2 regions of the Mesorhizobium sp. HAY1-8B genome follow, and region 1 is predicted to be linked to the other one. Evidence: predicted binding sites of a transcription regulator. Region 1 holds the regulator's gene; the other holds the start of a gene.
The links. The regulator LexA, encoded in region 1, represses DNA repair genes until DNA is damaged. The targets are predictions, from matches to a motif close to TGTTCNNNNTGTGTTCNG.
Positions count from the first base shown of each region.

Region 2: the regulator LexA is predicted to act here: its motif matches at 2,177-2,194, upstream of uvrA (excinuclease ABC subunit UvrA).

Region 1 is NZ_CP200321.1:4,443,165-4,450,839, forward strand. Features, by position in the region: gene AC1VON_RS21215 (ABC transporter permease) at 1-797, opposite strand, end outside; gene AC1VON_RS21220 (ABC transporter ATP-binding protein) at 803-1,573, opposite strand; gene AC1VON_RS21225 (ABC transporter substrate-binding protein) at 1,641-2,627, opposite strand; gene AC1VON_RS21230 (GntR family transcriptional regulator) at 2,782-3,555, shown strand; gene lexA (transcriptional repressor LexA) at 3,902-4,639, shown strand; gene AC1VON_RS21240 (ComEC/Rec2 family competence protein) at 4,633-7,083, opposite strand; gene gltX (glutamate--tRNA ligase) at 7,186-7,675, shown strand, end outside.
Region 2 is NZ_CP200321.1:4,553,642-4,561,316, forward strand. Features, by position in the region: gene AC1VON_RS21810 (ArsR/SmtB family transcription factor) at 1-113, shown strand, start outside; gene AC1VON_RS21815 (SRPBCC family protein) at 128-604, shown strand; gene AC1VON_RS21820 (ATP-dependent Clp protease proteolytic subunit) at 626-1,231, shown strand; gene AC1VON_RS21825 (hypothetical protein) at 1,320-1,619, shown strand; gene uvrA (excinuclease ABC subunit UvrA) at 2,346-5,267, shown strand; gene AC1VON_RS21835 (DUF302 domain-containing protein) at 5,267-5,677, shown strand; gene AC1VON_RS21840 (GNAT family N-acetyltransferase) at 5,674-6,138, shown strand; gene AC1VON_RS21845 (DUF72 domain-containing protein) at 6,182-6,988, shown strand; gene AC1VON_RS21850 (GGDEF domain-containing protein) at 7,159-7,675, shown strand, end outside.

The DNA.
Region 1 (7,675 bases):
AGGCAAAACGACACCAACTGGTAGTAGATGATCGCGCCGGCGAAGGGCGCCAGCAACTGGCGCCAGACCGTCTGCTTGCCGACGACGGCCTCGCCGATCATCAGCGCGGCAAGGCCGTTGATGAGAATCCCCAGCCCCATATTGACGTCGGCGAAGCCCTGCGACTGCACCATCAGCGCGCCGCTCGACGCCGAAAATGCACTCGCCAGCCCGACACCGCCAATGGTCGCCGCCCAGACATTGATGCCTTGAGCCTCGGCCATATCGGGATTGGCGCCCACGGCGCGCACGGCAGTCCCCTTCTCGGTCCTGAAAAACATATAGAGCGCCAGGAAGACGATGAGCGCGACGAGACCGGCGACAACGATCTTGCTGGCCGGAAAACCCGGCCGCGCGAACGGCACCCAGTCGAACACGGTGGGCGAGCCGAAGACGGAGAGGTTGGACTTGCCCATGATGCGAAGGTTGATGCTGTAGAGCATCGTCATCATCAGGATGCCCGCAAGAAGCGTGTGGATGCGGAAACGCAGATGGATGAAGGCTGTGCAGCAACCCGCCGCGAAGCCCGCCGCGAACGCAACCACGATGGCTGCCAGCGGTGATACGCCGGCAGCCAGCAGCACGCCGCAGACGCAGCCCCCCAGCGGAAATGCGCCTTCGCTGGTCAGATCGGGAAAATTCAGCATGCGAAACGGGATCATGATCCCGAGCACGACAAAGGCCAGGATCAGGCTTTGCGCCAGCGTGACCGGTATGATCGCGACGAAGCTGGTGAGAACCTCCTGAACAAAGCCCATGATGATCAGCTCGCCAGCAACATGCGGTCGGTCTTGACCGAAAAATGGCCGATGAGGTCGATGACCGTGACCCTCGCCTTCTCCTCGCCGGTGATCTCAAGCAGGACCCGGCCCGCATCGAGCATGATCACCCGGCTGCCATAGTCGACGGCGTGTTGCATGTTGTGGGTCACCATCAGGGTGGTCAGCTTCAGCGCGTTGACGGCGCGCACCGTCGCTTGCATGACGATCTCTGCCGTGCGCGGGTCGAGCGCGGCCGTATGTTCGTCGAGCAGCAGCAAATCCGGCGATCCGCCGACGGCCATGATCAGCGACAGCGACTGACGCTGCCCGCCCGAGAGTAGATCGACACGGGTATCGAGGCGATTTTCAAGGCCGAGGCCCAATATCGACAGGCGCTCCTTGTAGGACGCAAGCCGCGTGGCGTTCAGCCCTTGCCGCAGCGTGCGTTTTTGGCTGCGCAGGTCGGCCAGCAGCATGTTCTCCGCCACCGTCATGCTGGCGGCTGTGCCGCGCATCGGATCCTGGAAGACCCGTGCCAACCTTGCGGCACGTTTGTACACCGGCATGGCTGTCACATCGACACCATTGATCAGGATTTTGCCGGAATCCAGGACAAGAGCTCCGGAAATGGCATTGAGCATGCTGCTCTTGCCGGCTCCGTTGGAGCCGATGACGATGCCGAACTCGCCCGTGGCCAGCGACAGGCTGAGACCGTCCAGCGCGATCTTCTCGTCGGCCTGGCCCTTGTAGAATACTTTACGCGCGGATCGGATCTTCGAGCATCGTTCCTCCCTGACCTCGGGATGACGGCGCCGGCGCCGTCATCCTTCAGTGCCGATGTCAGTCGACGATGCAGCCGCAATCGGCCATCGACGCCGGTATCTCGATGCCGAACGCGGCCATCGCCTTGCGGGAAATCGTTGCCATGTGATCCTTGTAGGCCGGGCGCGACGGCGCGATCGTCTTGGGATCCTTGCCCTTGAGGATTTCGGCGGCGATGTTGCCGGCGTTGACACCGACCTGCGTGTAATTGACCGCGAAGCTTGCCGGCACCGTGCCGTTGCGGACCGCGCTGTCATCGGAGTTGACGACCGGGATTCCGGTCTGGCGAGCGGCCGCGGAAACAGCGGCGATCGCCGGCTGGATCAGGTTCGAAGCCGGGCCGTAGATCACGTCTGCCTTGCCGGCGAGCGCGGCGATGCGCTGCTGGATGTCATTGACGTTGTCGATGCCGACTTCGACGACCTCGAAGCCGGCCGCCGGTGCGGTCGCCTTGATCTTCTCGACCAGGGCGACGTCATTGGCCTCGCCTGGATTGTAAGGCACGCCGAAGCGCTTGGCGTTCGGCAGCAGCTTCTTGGTGAAGGCCATGACAGCGGCGACATCCTGCAGATCGCTGGCGCCGGTCATGCCTTCGTCTCCGGCGTCCCACGACGGCACCAGCTTGGCCGCGACCGGATCGGTGACAGCGGCGAAGACGATCGGAATGCCGGAACCGGCAAGCGCCTTCTTGGCGATCTGCGAGACCGGCGTGGTGATGGTGTAGATCAGCTTGGGCTGCTCCGCCTGTAGCTTGGCGATCATCTGCGGCACCAGCGATGCATCGAAATTGGTATGGCTCTCCGTGTAGACGACATCCTTGCCCTCGACAAAGCCATTGTCCGTCAGCGCCTTCTTGAATCCGGCTATGGCAGCGTTGAGCTGCGGATGCTCGCCGAAATTGGCGATGCCGATGCGAATCTGGTCGGCGGCGGCACTCCCCGCGCTGACCATCAATGCGCCTGCCAGGGCCAATCCCGACAGCCAAGCGGATTTGGACTTCAACATCATTTCCTCCCAGATTTGATCAGCGCCGCTCATCGGGACGGCAACTGTGGCGATCATGGTCAGTCCATCGCTTCCTGTCAAACATTATATATAATTCTTGCCATCGAGCACCATCATATATAATTTTCACATGCCCGACGATGGACGGATCGCGATGCAGGACCAGAACAACTCCACGAAAACCGAGGCGGCCTATCAGCTGCTGCGGCGCGATATCCTGACCACACGCCTCATGCCGGGCGCACCGCTCAAGCTGAGTGCGCTGCGCGGTCTATACGGCGTCGGCTGGACACCGCTGCGTGAAGCCTTGTCTCGACTTGAGGCCGAGCGCCTGGTTACCGCCATCAGCAATCGCGGCTTTGCCGTGGCTCCGGTGTCGCGGGCCGAACTCGAGGACCTGGCTCGCGCACGGATGGTTGTGGAGATGCCGCTGTTCCTGGAATCGATCGAGAAAGGCGGCAGGGAATGGGAGGACGCGGTTGTCACCGCCCACTACCGGCTCTCCCGCTGCAAGACCGCGGTCGACGACCCCTCGGATGCGGCCGTCGACCAGTGGGACGAGAGCCACGAGGCCTTTCACGGGGCACTGCTGAGTGCCGCGACGTCCAACTGGCTGTTGCGCTTCCGTTCGACAATCGCCGATCAGTTGCGGCGGCATCATCGGTTTCTCGGCCTGGCGCCGACATTGCGGGCGGCCGCCGGCCTCAAGGATGGTTATGGCGAGGCAATGGACGCTCTTCGAGAGGCGATCGCGATCGAGCATCACACCGCGATCATGGAAGCGGCCCTCGATCGCGATGTCGAGCGGGCAAAGGCGCTGATGACGGCGCATATCGGCTATACGCTGCATGTCTACGTTCATAGCGAGGACGGCGGCGCGAACAACTACACCGCACGCGCCGGCAGCCTGAAAGCAATTTCCGGATGACTTCAGCGTTATTGCTCTCGAAGCATGATCGTTGGCGTTTTGATTTCGTTTCGTTCCGCCAGGAATGGATCGAACAACGACGCGATCCAGCCTCTGGACGCCCTCTAGAAACTGATTCCAAGGTCCATCAAGGGTAGGCCACAGGCCATTAACCAAAATGATTTCAATGCTCGCGCTGGCGGCGAAGGCGGCCGATCGCTGCCCGCTGCCGGCGGCAGACAATTTCAGATGCCTTAACAAATTCACTAAACTTTAAACAGTTGCGGAACACAACTGGAACAGATAGTGTTTGTTCTGGGTTTGTTTTTCGATTCCGATTCCCTTCGTTCAATGCCTGGGGGGCGCCATGCTGACGCGTAAGCAACATGAACTGCTGATGTTCATTCATGAACGGCTGAAGGAAAGCGGTATCCCGCCTTCCTTTGACGAGATGAAGGAGGCGCTGGATCTCGCCTCCAAGTCAGGGATACATCGCCTGATCACGGCGCTGGAGGAACGCGGCTTTATCAGGCGGCTGCCCAACCGGGCGCGGGCATTGGAAGTGCTGCGACTGCCGGATTCGATCGCGCCCGGCCTCAACGCGGCAAAGAAATTCTCGCCGAGTGTCATTCAAGGCAGTCTTGGTCAGGGCGGCCTAGGCCGTCAGATCAAGCCGGCGCCGTCGCGCTTGCCCTCTGCCGGCAATGACTACGACGCGGTCTCTGCCGTGTCGATCCCGGTGATGGGCCGTATCGCCGCAGGTGTGCCGATCGATGCCATCCAGCATCAGACGCATTCGATCTCGGTGCCTCCGGACATGATCATGGGTGGCGAGCACTATGCGCTGGAGGTCAAGGGTGACTCGATGATCGAGGCCGGCATCTTCGATGGCGATACAGTCATTATCCGCAACGCCGATACGGCGAGCCCAGGCGAGATCGTCGTGGCGCTGGTCGACGAGGAGGAAGCGACCTTGAAGCGGTTCCGCCGCAAGGGCGCCTCGATTGCCCTTGAAGCCGCCAACCCGGCCTACGAGACGCGCATTTTCGGGCCGGACAGGGTCAAGGTGCAAGGCAAGCTAGTCGGCCTGATCAGGCGCTACTGAGCAGGAGCGGCCGGCGTTTCAGGTTTTTGATAGGGCGGCAGTCCCCTCGCCTCACGCGAAAACTTTCGTTGCGTGTGCCAGGGCCGATAGGGCCCGTCCACGGCGAAGCTGATGGTTGGCGGGCTGGTCGCCGATTGGCGGTCGAAGAAGACAGCGGCACTGCCCTTGCGTGCGAGTTGCCGTTTGGTAACGACGAGAACCAGCGGGTTGTGGCAGGCATCGTAGCCCGTCGCATCATTGACAACGATCAGGTCGGCGAAGCCGCAGGCCTTCCAGGTAGCCTTGCGGTCTTCGACATGCGCGATGATCGCGCCAGACGGATGCCGGGCGAGACAGATGCCCTCCGTGCAATAAAACGGCGCCCCCGGCGGCAGATTGACCGCATCGGCCAAGTCGAATTGCCCGTCCGCCTTGTTGAACATCTCCGGCACGACGATGGTTTCGGACACCAGCGCGCGTTTCCAATTGTCGACGGTGAATTCGTTTGGACGAGCCCGGCTGACCGCGAGTTCGCCGCCGCCGATCGGCAGCGCAACCAGCCGCGCGTCTTCGGAGATCAGCACGTCCGGCGTGCGTGTATCCGACACTGTCAACAGGCCGGCGAGCGCGAATGGCACTGCCGCGAGCCGCAGCCATGTCGTCGCCATCGTCGCGATGACCAGGGCGATCGTCACCAGCAGCACGGAGTGTTGTGAAATCAGCCCGACCGCATCGACGGGGGAGCGTTCCGATATCCACGCCGATATGGCGATCATCGCGGTCAGGCCCTTGCCCATGAGGTAGAGAAAAGGTCCGTCCAGACCGAAGGGCATTGTCAAGGCGCTGACAACCGCCAGAAACATGACGACTGAGACAATTGGCATGACAGCCAGATTTGCGAACAGGCTGAGCGGCGACACACGCTGGAAGTGCCATATGGCAAACAGCGCCGTGGCGCTGCCGGCAATGATGGACGTCATCGCCACCCCTCCCGTGAGCGCGAGGAATTTTCGCGTCAGGAACCCCGGCAGGGATCGCCTTGGCGGTGGCGGTCTTGTCTTTCCCGCACGGTGATCCGCCCAGCCGGCATAGGCGCCGACCAGTGCGGCCGTCGCGGCGAACGACATCTGGAAACTCGGGCCGACCACTTCATGCGGCGACACCACGATGACGGCGATCGCCGAGATAGCGAGGTTGCGCATGGTCAGCGCCGCGCGATCGAACAATACGGCAATCAGCATCACCGCCAGCATGATGAAGCTGCGCTCGGCGGCAACGACGACGCCTGAGATGACGAGGTAGGCGGCGATCGACAACAGTGCCGCGGCGGCCGCATATTTCTTCACCGGCCGACGCGCGGAAAAATCCGGGAAAAGCGCGAAGGCACCGCGCAGCAGACCCATGATGGTGCCGGCGACCAGCGCCATATGCAGTCCCGATATGGAGATGATGTGATAGATGCCAGTGCGCCGCATCGCTTCGTTGATTTCATCGGGAATGCCGGCGCGCACGCCAACGATCAGCGCTGCCGCGATCTCGCCTTCGGCGCCGCCAACAACGCCCCTGATATGGTCGGCGATGGCTTCGCGCGCATTTTCTATCCCCGAAAACAGGCGGGCCGACAGCGGCATCTCATCGTCGTCGGCGGAGATGATTTTTGGATTGCCAAGGAAGAAGCCGCTGCCACCGATGCCGGCAAAGTAGCTGTCGAAGGAGAAATCGTAGCTGTCCGGCCGCACCGGACCGGTCGGCGGCAGCAGTTTGGCATAGCCCGATATCAGCGAGCCGGCGGTCATGTCGTCAGGTATCTTGCGCGCTGAAAGCCGGACCCTTTCCGGCGCGTAACGCAGTTTTGGCCGCGCCGTCGACGTCACGTCTATCGTCAATCGGATGCGGCCGGTCTCCATGCGCTCGAGCGAGACGACGCGGCCGGTCACTTGCGTCGAGATTTCCGAACCCAGCATCCGGGTGCCCGCCCGCCAGGTCTCGACCTTGGCGGCAAGCAGGCCCAGCGCGCACAACAATGCCGCCATGAAAGCCAGATGGGTTTTCGGCCAGGAGCGCGAGACAAGCGCACAGATCGCCATCAGCACGACGATCGCGACGGGCTTTGCGAAGTCAGGCTCCGCCGCCAGCGAATAGTAGCCGATCGCACCCGCGGCCAGGCAGACCGGCACCAGCAGGAAGGCAGCGCCTCGGTCAAGCTCCAGTTCCGCTGCCGTCGTCACACTGTGGCGCAGGCGACGCAAGGAAGCCTGGCCGATTTGCCGCCCGACACGCGCAATCCGGCCAGTGGCGGGCGGAATTGGTGCTGGGGCACCCGCTGGCAAAGGTTGGCTGCCGGAGCCGGGAAGGAGAGGTGATGGCGGCAGCGAGGCCGGCGGCGGGATCGCAAACAGGGACCGCTCGCTGACGCCAACAACAGCGTCCTCGCCCTGATCCGAGCCCCGGCCACGTCCAGCCATCGGGTCTGCCCCTTGCACCCCTGACGCCCTATGCTACATGAACGCGCAACGCGCGAAAGTCCGCGCCGCCGCGCCCCGCTTCAGATGGTTTCCGAGAGTTTCATGTCCGACAAGGTCGTCACCCGTTTTGCCCCCTCGCCCACCGGTTACCTGCATATTGGAGGCGCGCGCACGGCGCTGTTCAACTGGCTCTATGCCAAACATACCGCCGGCACGATGCTGCTGCGCATCGAGGACACCGATCGCGAGCGTTCGACCGATGCGGCGACGGCCGCCATCCTGGACGGACTCTCCTGGCTCGGTCTTGGCTGGGACGGCGATGCGGTTTCGCAGTTCGAGCGTGCCCCGCGCCACCGCGAGGTCGCGGAGGAGCTCGTGCGCCTGGGCAAGGCCTATTACAGCTACGAGACGCCTGCCGAACTGGAGGCGATGCGCGAGGCGGCTCGCGCAAAAGGTCTGCCGCCGCGCTACAATGGTCAGTGGCGCGATCGCGATCCATCCGAGGCGCCGGCTGGCGTCAAGGGCGCCATCCGCATCAAGGCGCCGACCGAGGGCGAGACGATCGTCCACGACCGCGTCCAAGGCGAGGTGC
Region 2 (7,675 bases), 110 kb from region 1:
GTGCCGATCCGCAGGGGCTTGCCCCCTTGCTCTCCTGGATCGAACGCTACCGGACCTTCTGGCCGGAGCGCATCGAAAGGCTGAAGACGGTTTTGAAGGACATGGATCAGTGAAGGAAGTCGGATCAATGAACGCCGAAAGCCAAAGCGAAGCCGCCTCGGATGCGCTCGAGTTCGAATACGACCTTGCGGAGCCGCCGGAAAAGGTTTGGCGGGCGCTGACGGTTCCGGAACTGCTCGCCGCCTGGATGATGCCCAACGACATCACGCCGGAAATCGGCAATCGTTTTGCCTTCGCCGGGATGGACGCTGCGATCGAATGCGAAATCCTCGACGCCGAGCCCGAACGCCTCCTGCGCTATTCCTGGCGAGAGCAGCCGGACGATCCCGCACGGCAGGATCCTCTCGACAGCGTCGTCACCTTCACGCTCGCCCGCACCGTTTCGGGCGGCACGCATCTGCGCATCGTCCATGACGGATTTTCCCGCAAGGCGATGCCTGCCGTCGCCATGGCAGGCGCCGGCTGCCGGCTTTCGCTGGGGCCGCGCGGGGCAGGAAAGCCCATCGCGGCGAACACACCGCGCCTTGTGCTGCGTGCGGCCTGAACACGTAAATCGGAGAAGAAAATGAGCGGTATTGCCAGTCTGGTGCCGATGGTGGTCGAGCAATCGAGCCGCGGCGAACGCGCCTTCGACATTTTCTCGCGGCTGCTGCGCGAGCGCATCGTCTTCATCAATGGCGAGATCAACGACGATGTCTCGGCGCTTGTCTGCGCGCAGCTCTTGTCGCTGGAGTCGGATAACCCCGACAAGGAGATCTCGCTCTACATCAACTCGCCGGGCGGCGTGGTGACCAGCGGCTTCGCCATCTACGACACGATGCAATATGTCAGTTGCCCGGTATCGACGGTGTGCATGGGTTTTGCCGCCTCGATGGGGTCGTTCCTGCTGATGGCGGGCACGCCGGGGCGCCGCATCGCGCTGCCGAACGCCACCATCCTTCTGCATCAGCCGCTGGGCGGCTTCCAGGGCCAGGCTTCCGACATCCAGCGCCATGCCGAGCGGATCGGCAAGACCAAACGGCATATGGCCGAACTCTATGCCCAGCATTGCGGCCGCAGCTATGAGGAGGTCGAACGCACGCTCGACCGCGACCATTTCATGACCGCCCGCGAGGCCCAGGCATGGGGTATTGTCGACCACGTTTTCGATACGCGCAAAAGGGCGGCATAAACCCAAGCCAGATCGGATTCCTGGCGGTTGTCGAAGATTTGACGACACCGGTCTGGTTCCGGCAGCGGCTCGTCCCTATAATCCGGGAATGATCGACACTTATTCGCCCAGGACGTCGCATCGCGTCATCGCCGCCGCGGCGCTCACTTTCGCCAGCCTTGCGAGCGGCATGGCACTCGCCGACGACAGCGCACCGCCGGCGCACAAAGGCGCCCTGCCCGGCGTGGCCGGCGATTATCGCATCGCCAAGCCGGCTCCCCAACCGGAACCCGACGACGCATTCCCCAGCAACGGGAACGGCACGTTCAAGATCGGCGATACGGATGTCAGGATTTCCGGCAGCATCACGGTCGATATGGCCACGGGCGGGTTCAAGCCCCCGAGGTGAGCAGCCCTCCACCAAGGCCAGTTCAGCCATTTCCTCAAAAGAACAGCCCCGCCGTGCCTTGGGCAAACGGACGGGGCTTTTCTGGATCTCAAATCCATTTTTTGCCGGGAGTGTACTGCCGGCGTTGGATTTCGGATGCTTCGCGGCGTCAGCCGACGATCCGACTAGCAGTCTCTAATTTTTAGGGAATACGGCAAGTCACGGTTTACCGGGCGGCGCAAACGCTAAACCCTGGCACTTATGCCTGCCGCGGCTCCAACGAGACGTGGAGCCCTTGGGGACTGTCCGGTGGCGTCATGCTCCGCTCCTGTGTCCGTTGCGACATTGCCGTCGCGAAGCGCAAATCGCGAATGCCTGCGGCGTCTCGCAGGCCGCCTTGGGGCGGCGAGGCCATCGAAAGACGGCCGGCTTCGCTGACTGCCCAAGACTGCTCCTGTGAGCCGGCCGCGTCAACCATCAATAGCCGGTTACGGAAAAATGTGATCGCCGGGAGGTTACGTGCCAGTCAGTTTTCTGAAAACAGCCGTGCCAGTTTTTGCACAGCTTTGTCAGGAGCGTGTTCAGCCTTTGTTCTTTCCGCTTGCCCGTTCGCGCGAAAGGCGGTTAAACGACTTCTGTCGGGAGTTGTGGGCGTCTCTCGACGTGGCGGCAAAAAGACCTACATAGGGGATGGCCGGGAAGAACCAGCCAATCCCACGAATTCCAGATCTGAGGCGGCGACCGGCTATGGCCGACCATAAATTCCTTTCCATTCGCGGGGCGCGCGAACACAATCTGAAGAACATCGATCTCGACCTGCCGCGTGACAGCCTGATCGTCATGACCGGCCTGTCCGGCTCCGGCAAGTCGTCGCTCGCCTTCGACACCATCTATGCCGAAGGCCAGCGCCGCTATGTCGAGAGCCTGTCGGCCTATGCCAGGCAATTCCTCGAAATGATGCAGAAGCCTGACGTCGACCAGATCGACGGCCTGTCGCCTGCCATCTCCATCGAGCAGAAAACCACCTCGAAGAACCCGCGCTCGACGGTCGGCACCGTCACCGAGATCTACGACTACATGCGCCTGTTGTTTGCCCGTGTCGGCGTGCCCTACTCGCCGGCCACCGGCCTGCCGATCGAGAGCCAGACGGTCAGCCAGATGGTCGACCGGGTGCTGGCGCTCGAGGAAGGCACGCGCCTGTTCCTGCTGGCGCCGATCGTGCGCGGCCGCAAGGGCGAATACCGCAAGGAATTGCTGGAATTGCAGAAGAAGGGGTTTCAGCGCGTGAAGGTCGACGGCGTCTTCTACGAGATCGCGGATGTTCCGGCGCTCGACAAGAAGTACAAGCACGACATCGACGTCGTCGTTGACCGCATCGTCGTGCGCGGTGATCTTGCCACGCGTCTTGCCGACTCCATCGAAACAGCGCTGAAGCTCGCCGAGGGGCTGGCGGTGGCGGAGTTTGCCGACAAGCCGCTCGATTCCAGCCAGACCGGGGAGGATTCGGTCAACAAGTCCAAGAACGAGACGCATGAGCGCATCCTGTTTTCGGAAAAGTTTGCTTGCCCGGTATCCGGTTTCACCATTCCCGAGATCGAGCCGCGGCTGTTCTCGTTCAACAATCCGTTCGGGGCCTGCCCGACCTGCGACGGTCTCGGCAGCCAGCGCGCCATCGACCCCAATCTCGTTGTGCCGGACGAAAACGTGTCGCTGCGCGACGGCGCCGTCAGCCCGTGGGCGAAGTCGACCTCGCCCTATTACGTGCAAACGCTCGAGGCATTGGGCAAGGCTTACAATTTCAAGCTCGGCGACAAGTTCAAGGATCTGAGCACCGAGGCCCAGGACGCGATTCTACGCGGCACCGGCGAGCGGGAAGTCACCTTCCAGTATGATGACGGGCTGCGCTCCTACAAGACGACCAAGACCTTCGAAGGCGTCATCCCCAATCTCGAGCGGCGCTGGAAAGAGACCGAATCCGCCTGGATGCGCGAGGAGATCGAGCGCTTCATGTCGGCAACGCCCTGCCCCGCCTGCAAGGGCTACCGGCTGAAGCCCGAGTCGCTGGCCGTGAAGATCGCCGGCAAGCATATCGGCGAAGTCACCGAGCTTTCGATCCGCAAGGCCGACCAGTGGTTCACCGACCTCCCCGCCCAACTCAACGACAAGCAGAACGAGATCGCGGTGCGCGTACTCAAGGAAATCCGAGAACGCCTGCGGTTCCTCAACGATGTCGGGCTCGACTATCTGACGCTGTCGCGCAATTCCGGCACGCTGTCGGGGGGCGAGAGCCAGCGCATCCGGCTGGCCTCGCAGATCGGTTCCGGCCTGACCGGCGTGCTCTATGTGCTGGACGAGCCGTCGATCGGCCTGCACCAGCGCGACAATGCGCGCCTGCTCGATACGCTGAAGCATCTGCGCGACATCGGCAACACGGTGATCGTCGTCGAACACGATGAGGACGCCATCCTGCATGCCGACTATGTCGTTGACATGGGACCGGCGGCCGGCATCCATGGCGGCGAGATCATCGCCCAGGGCACGCCGCAGCAGGTGATGGCCAACCCCAACTCGATCACCGGCAAGTATCTGTCGGGCGCGCTTGAAGTCGCCACTCCTGGTGTTCGGCGTGAGGCGAAAAAAAACCGGCGCCTGAAGGTCGTCGGCGCCCGCGGCAACAATCTGAAGAACGTCACCGCCGAAATCCCGCTCGGCACCTTCACCGCCGTCACCGGCGTGTCGGGCGGCGGCAAGTCGACCTTCCTGATCGAGACGCTGTTCAAGGCGGCCTCGCGCCGCATCATGGGTTCGCGCGAGCATCCGGCCGAGCATGACCGCATCGAGGGGCTCGAATTCCTCGACAAGGTCATCGACATCGACCAGTCACCGATCGGGCGGACACCGCGTTCGAACCCGGCCACCTATACCGGCGCCTTCACGCCGATCCGCGACTGGTTCGCGGGCCTGCCGGAAGCCAAGGCGCGCGGCTATCAGCCGGGGCGTTTCTCCTTCAACGTCAAGGGCGGCCGCTGCGAGGCCTGCCAGGGCGACGGCGTCATCAAGATCGAAATGCACTTCCTGCCCGACGTCTACGTCACCTGCGACGTCTGCCACGGCAAGCGCTACAACCGCGAGACGCTCGATGTCCTGTTCAAGGGCAAGTCGATCGCCGACGTGCTCGACATGACGGTCGAGGAAGGCGTCGACTTCTTCGCCGCCGTACCCGGCGTGCGCGACAAGCTCGACACGCTGAAGCAGGTCGGCCTCGGCTACATCCATATCGGCCAGCAGGCGACGACGCTGTCGGGCGGCGAGGCGCAGCGCATCAAGCTCGCCAAGGAACTGTCGCGCAAGGCGACCGGCAAGACGCTCTACATCCTCGACGAGCCGACCACCGGCCTGCATTTCCATGATGTCGCCAAGCTGTTGGAAGTGCTGCATGAACTGGTCGACCAGGGCAACACGGTGGTGGTCATCGAGCACAATCTCGAGGTGATCAAGACCGCGGACTGGGTGCTAGACCTCGGCCCCGAAGGCGGCGATGGCGGCGGCGAACTGGTTGCCCAGGGCACGCCGGAAGCGATCGTGCGCGAAAAGCGCAGCTACACCGGCCAGTTCCTCAAGGAATTGCTGGAGCGGCGCCCCGGAGGCAAACGCGAAGCGGCTGAGTGATGGCTGAGGATGGTCTGATCACGGCCCAGAGCCGTTTTGGCGTGACCGAAACCATCGATCGCCTTGCTGAGCTGGTCAAGCGCGCGGGCCTGCTCGTCTTCGCACGCATCGATCATGCCGCCGGCGCGCGCGATGTCGGCGCCTCGCTGCGGCCGACCGAGTTGCTGGTTTTCGGCAACCCCAGAGGCGGCACACCCCTCATGCAGGACAGGCAACTTGCCGGCATCGACCTGCCAGTGAAGGCGCTGGCCTGGGAGGATGAGGACGGTAAGATCTGGCTGTCCTACAATGATCCGAACTGGATCGCCGAGCGCCATGGCCTGGGCGAAGCCAGCCGCGCCGCGGTCGCGGCGATGGCTGCCGGCATGAAGAAGGCGATCGCCGCTGCCGCTGGAATGGATCAATCATGAGGCTTGCCCACTCCGAAGATCTCGCCGCGATCGTCGCGCTGACGGAAGCAGCCTACGCTCCCTACAACGCCATACTCGACGCACCGCCGATCCCGGTGACCGAGGACTATGCGCCGCGCATCGCCAACGGCGAGGTCTGGCTGCTGGAGAGCGGCGATGGGCTTGCCGGAGTGCTCACACTGGAGCGGCACGAGGATCACGCGATGATCTTCTCCGTCGCGGTGTCGCCCACCTTCCAGGGCAAGGGTTTCGGCATAAAGCTGCTCAATCACGCGGATCAACAGACGCGCTTATGGGGCCTGCCGGAGATACGGCTCTACACCAATGCGAAAATGGAACGGAACATCGCGCTCTATCTCGCTTACGGCTATCGCGAAACGGGTCGCCGGCCCAATCCTTACCGGCCAGGATGGGTGCTGGTCGACATGGCAAAACCGGTCGACGAAACCACGACGGTCTGATTTTTCTGAATTTGGCCAGACTTCTGCATTCGGGAGGACGACAATGAGCAAATCGGGAACAATCCGCTCCGGCATGGGCGGCTGGACCTTCGAGCCTTGGGACACGTCCTTTTATCCGGACAAGCTTCCGAAGGCCAAGCAGTTGCAATACGCCAGCCGGCAGGTGCCGAGCATCGAGGTCAACGGCACCTATTATTCCAGTTTCAAGGAACCGACCTTCGTCAAATGGGCCAGCGAGGCACCGGACGGCTTTGTCTATTCGCTGAAAGGCAACCGCTTCGTCACCAACCGGCGTGTGCTGGGCGAAGCCGGTAAATCGATGATGCGCTTCCTCGGTTCCGGCGTTGCCGCTCTAGGCGACAAGCTCGGTCCGATCCTGTGGCAGTTCGCGCCGACCAAGAAATTCGATCCGGACGATTTCGAAGCCTTCTTGAAACTGCTGCCGGAAAAGCAGGATGGTGTCGCGCTTCGCCACGCACTCGAAGTGCGCAATGACAGTTTCATCGTGCCGGAATTTGCCGCGCTCGCGCGCAAATACAAGGCTGCGATCGTCTATGCCGACCATGCCAAATATCCTGATATCGCCGATGTGACCGGCGATTTCATTTACGCCCGGCTGCAGACCGGCTCAGACGACAATCCCGACTGCTATACGCCGAAGGGGCTCGATGAATGGGCGGCACGTGCAAGGATCTGGGCGGAAGGAAAGCAGCCGGCCGACCTGCGGCGTGTCGACCCCGCCACCGACGCTCCGGTGCAGCCGCGCGACGTGTTCGTCTACTTCATCACCGAGGGCAAGGTGCGCGCGCCCTTCGGGGCGATGGCGCTGATGAAACGGTTGGCGGACTGACGAGCAACAGGCCACATGCCATAAGCGCCACCTATGCGTTTTGCCCTTGGCAAAGCGCCTTTTGATGGCATCTTCGCCGCCATCGTAACCTTATCGACACTTCCTTGCTGCATGAATGCGGCGACGCCAAGCCGCAGAACTGGAACCGCCGCCGGCAAGGAAAGAGGGGCATGTCGCTCGACTACACTTCGCTTCTGCTGGCTGTCGGATTCTCCGCGGCCTGCCTGAGTTTGACATTGTTCGGCATGTGGCTAACCGCCCGTTCGGAGCGTTTTCTGCTGACATGGGCAATAAGCCTCGTGTTCGTGGTCGGCGATATCTTCTTCTATGACGCCTATATCGACATGCCCGGGCGGCTGCTCGGCATCGCCGCGCTGGGTTTCCTGCTGATCGGCTTTTCAACCATGCTGGGCGCTGCCTATCAGTTCAGAACGGGCGATTCACCGGTCAGGCGAACGCTGTTGGGTTGTATTTCGCTGGTGGTGACGCTGCCCCCCATGGCGCTGGGCTATGACGGCCTGGGCTTCATATTCGAGAACTCGTTCGCGGCCTTGCTTCTGTTCGCCACCGCATTCGAATATTGGAGGTGCCGGAACGAGGCCCCTGCCCTGACGATCGGCATCACCGCGCTCTATTCGGCCACCGCCACGTCTTTCGCGCTCTGCGCCATGGTTCTTGCCTGGGATG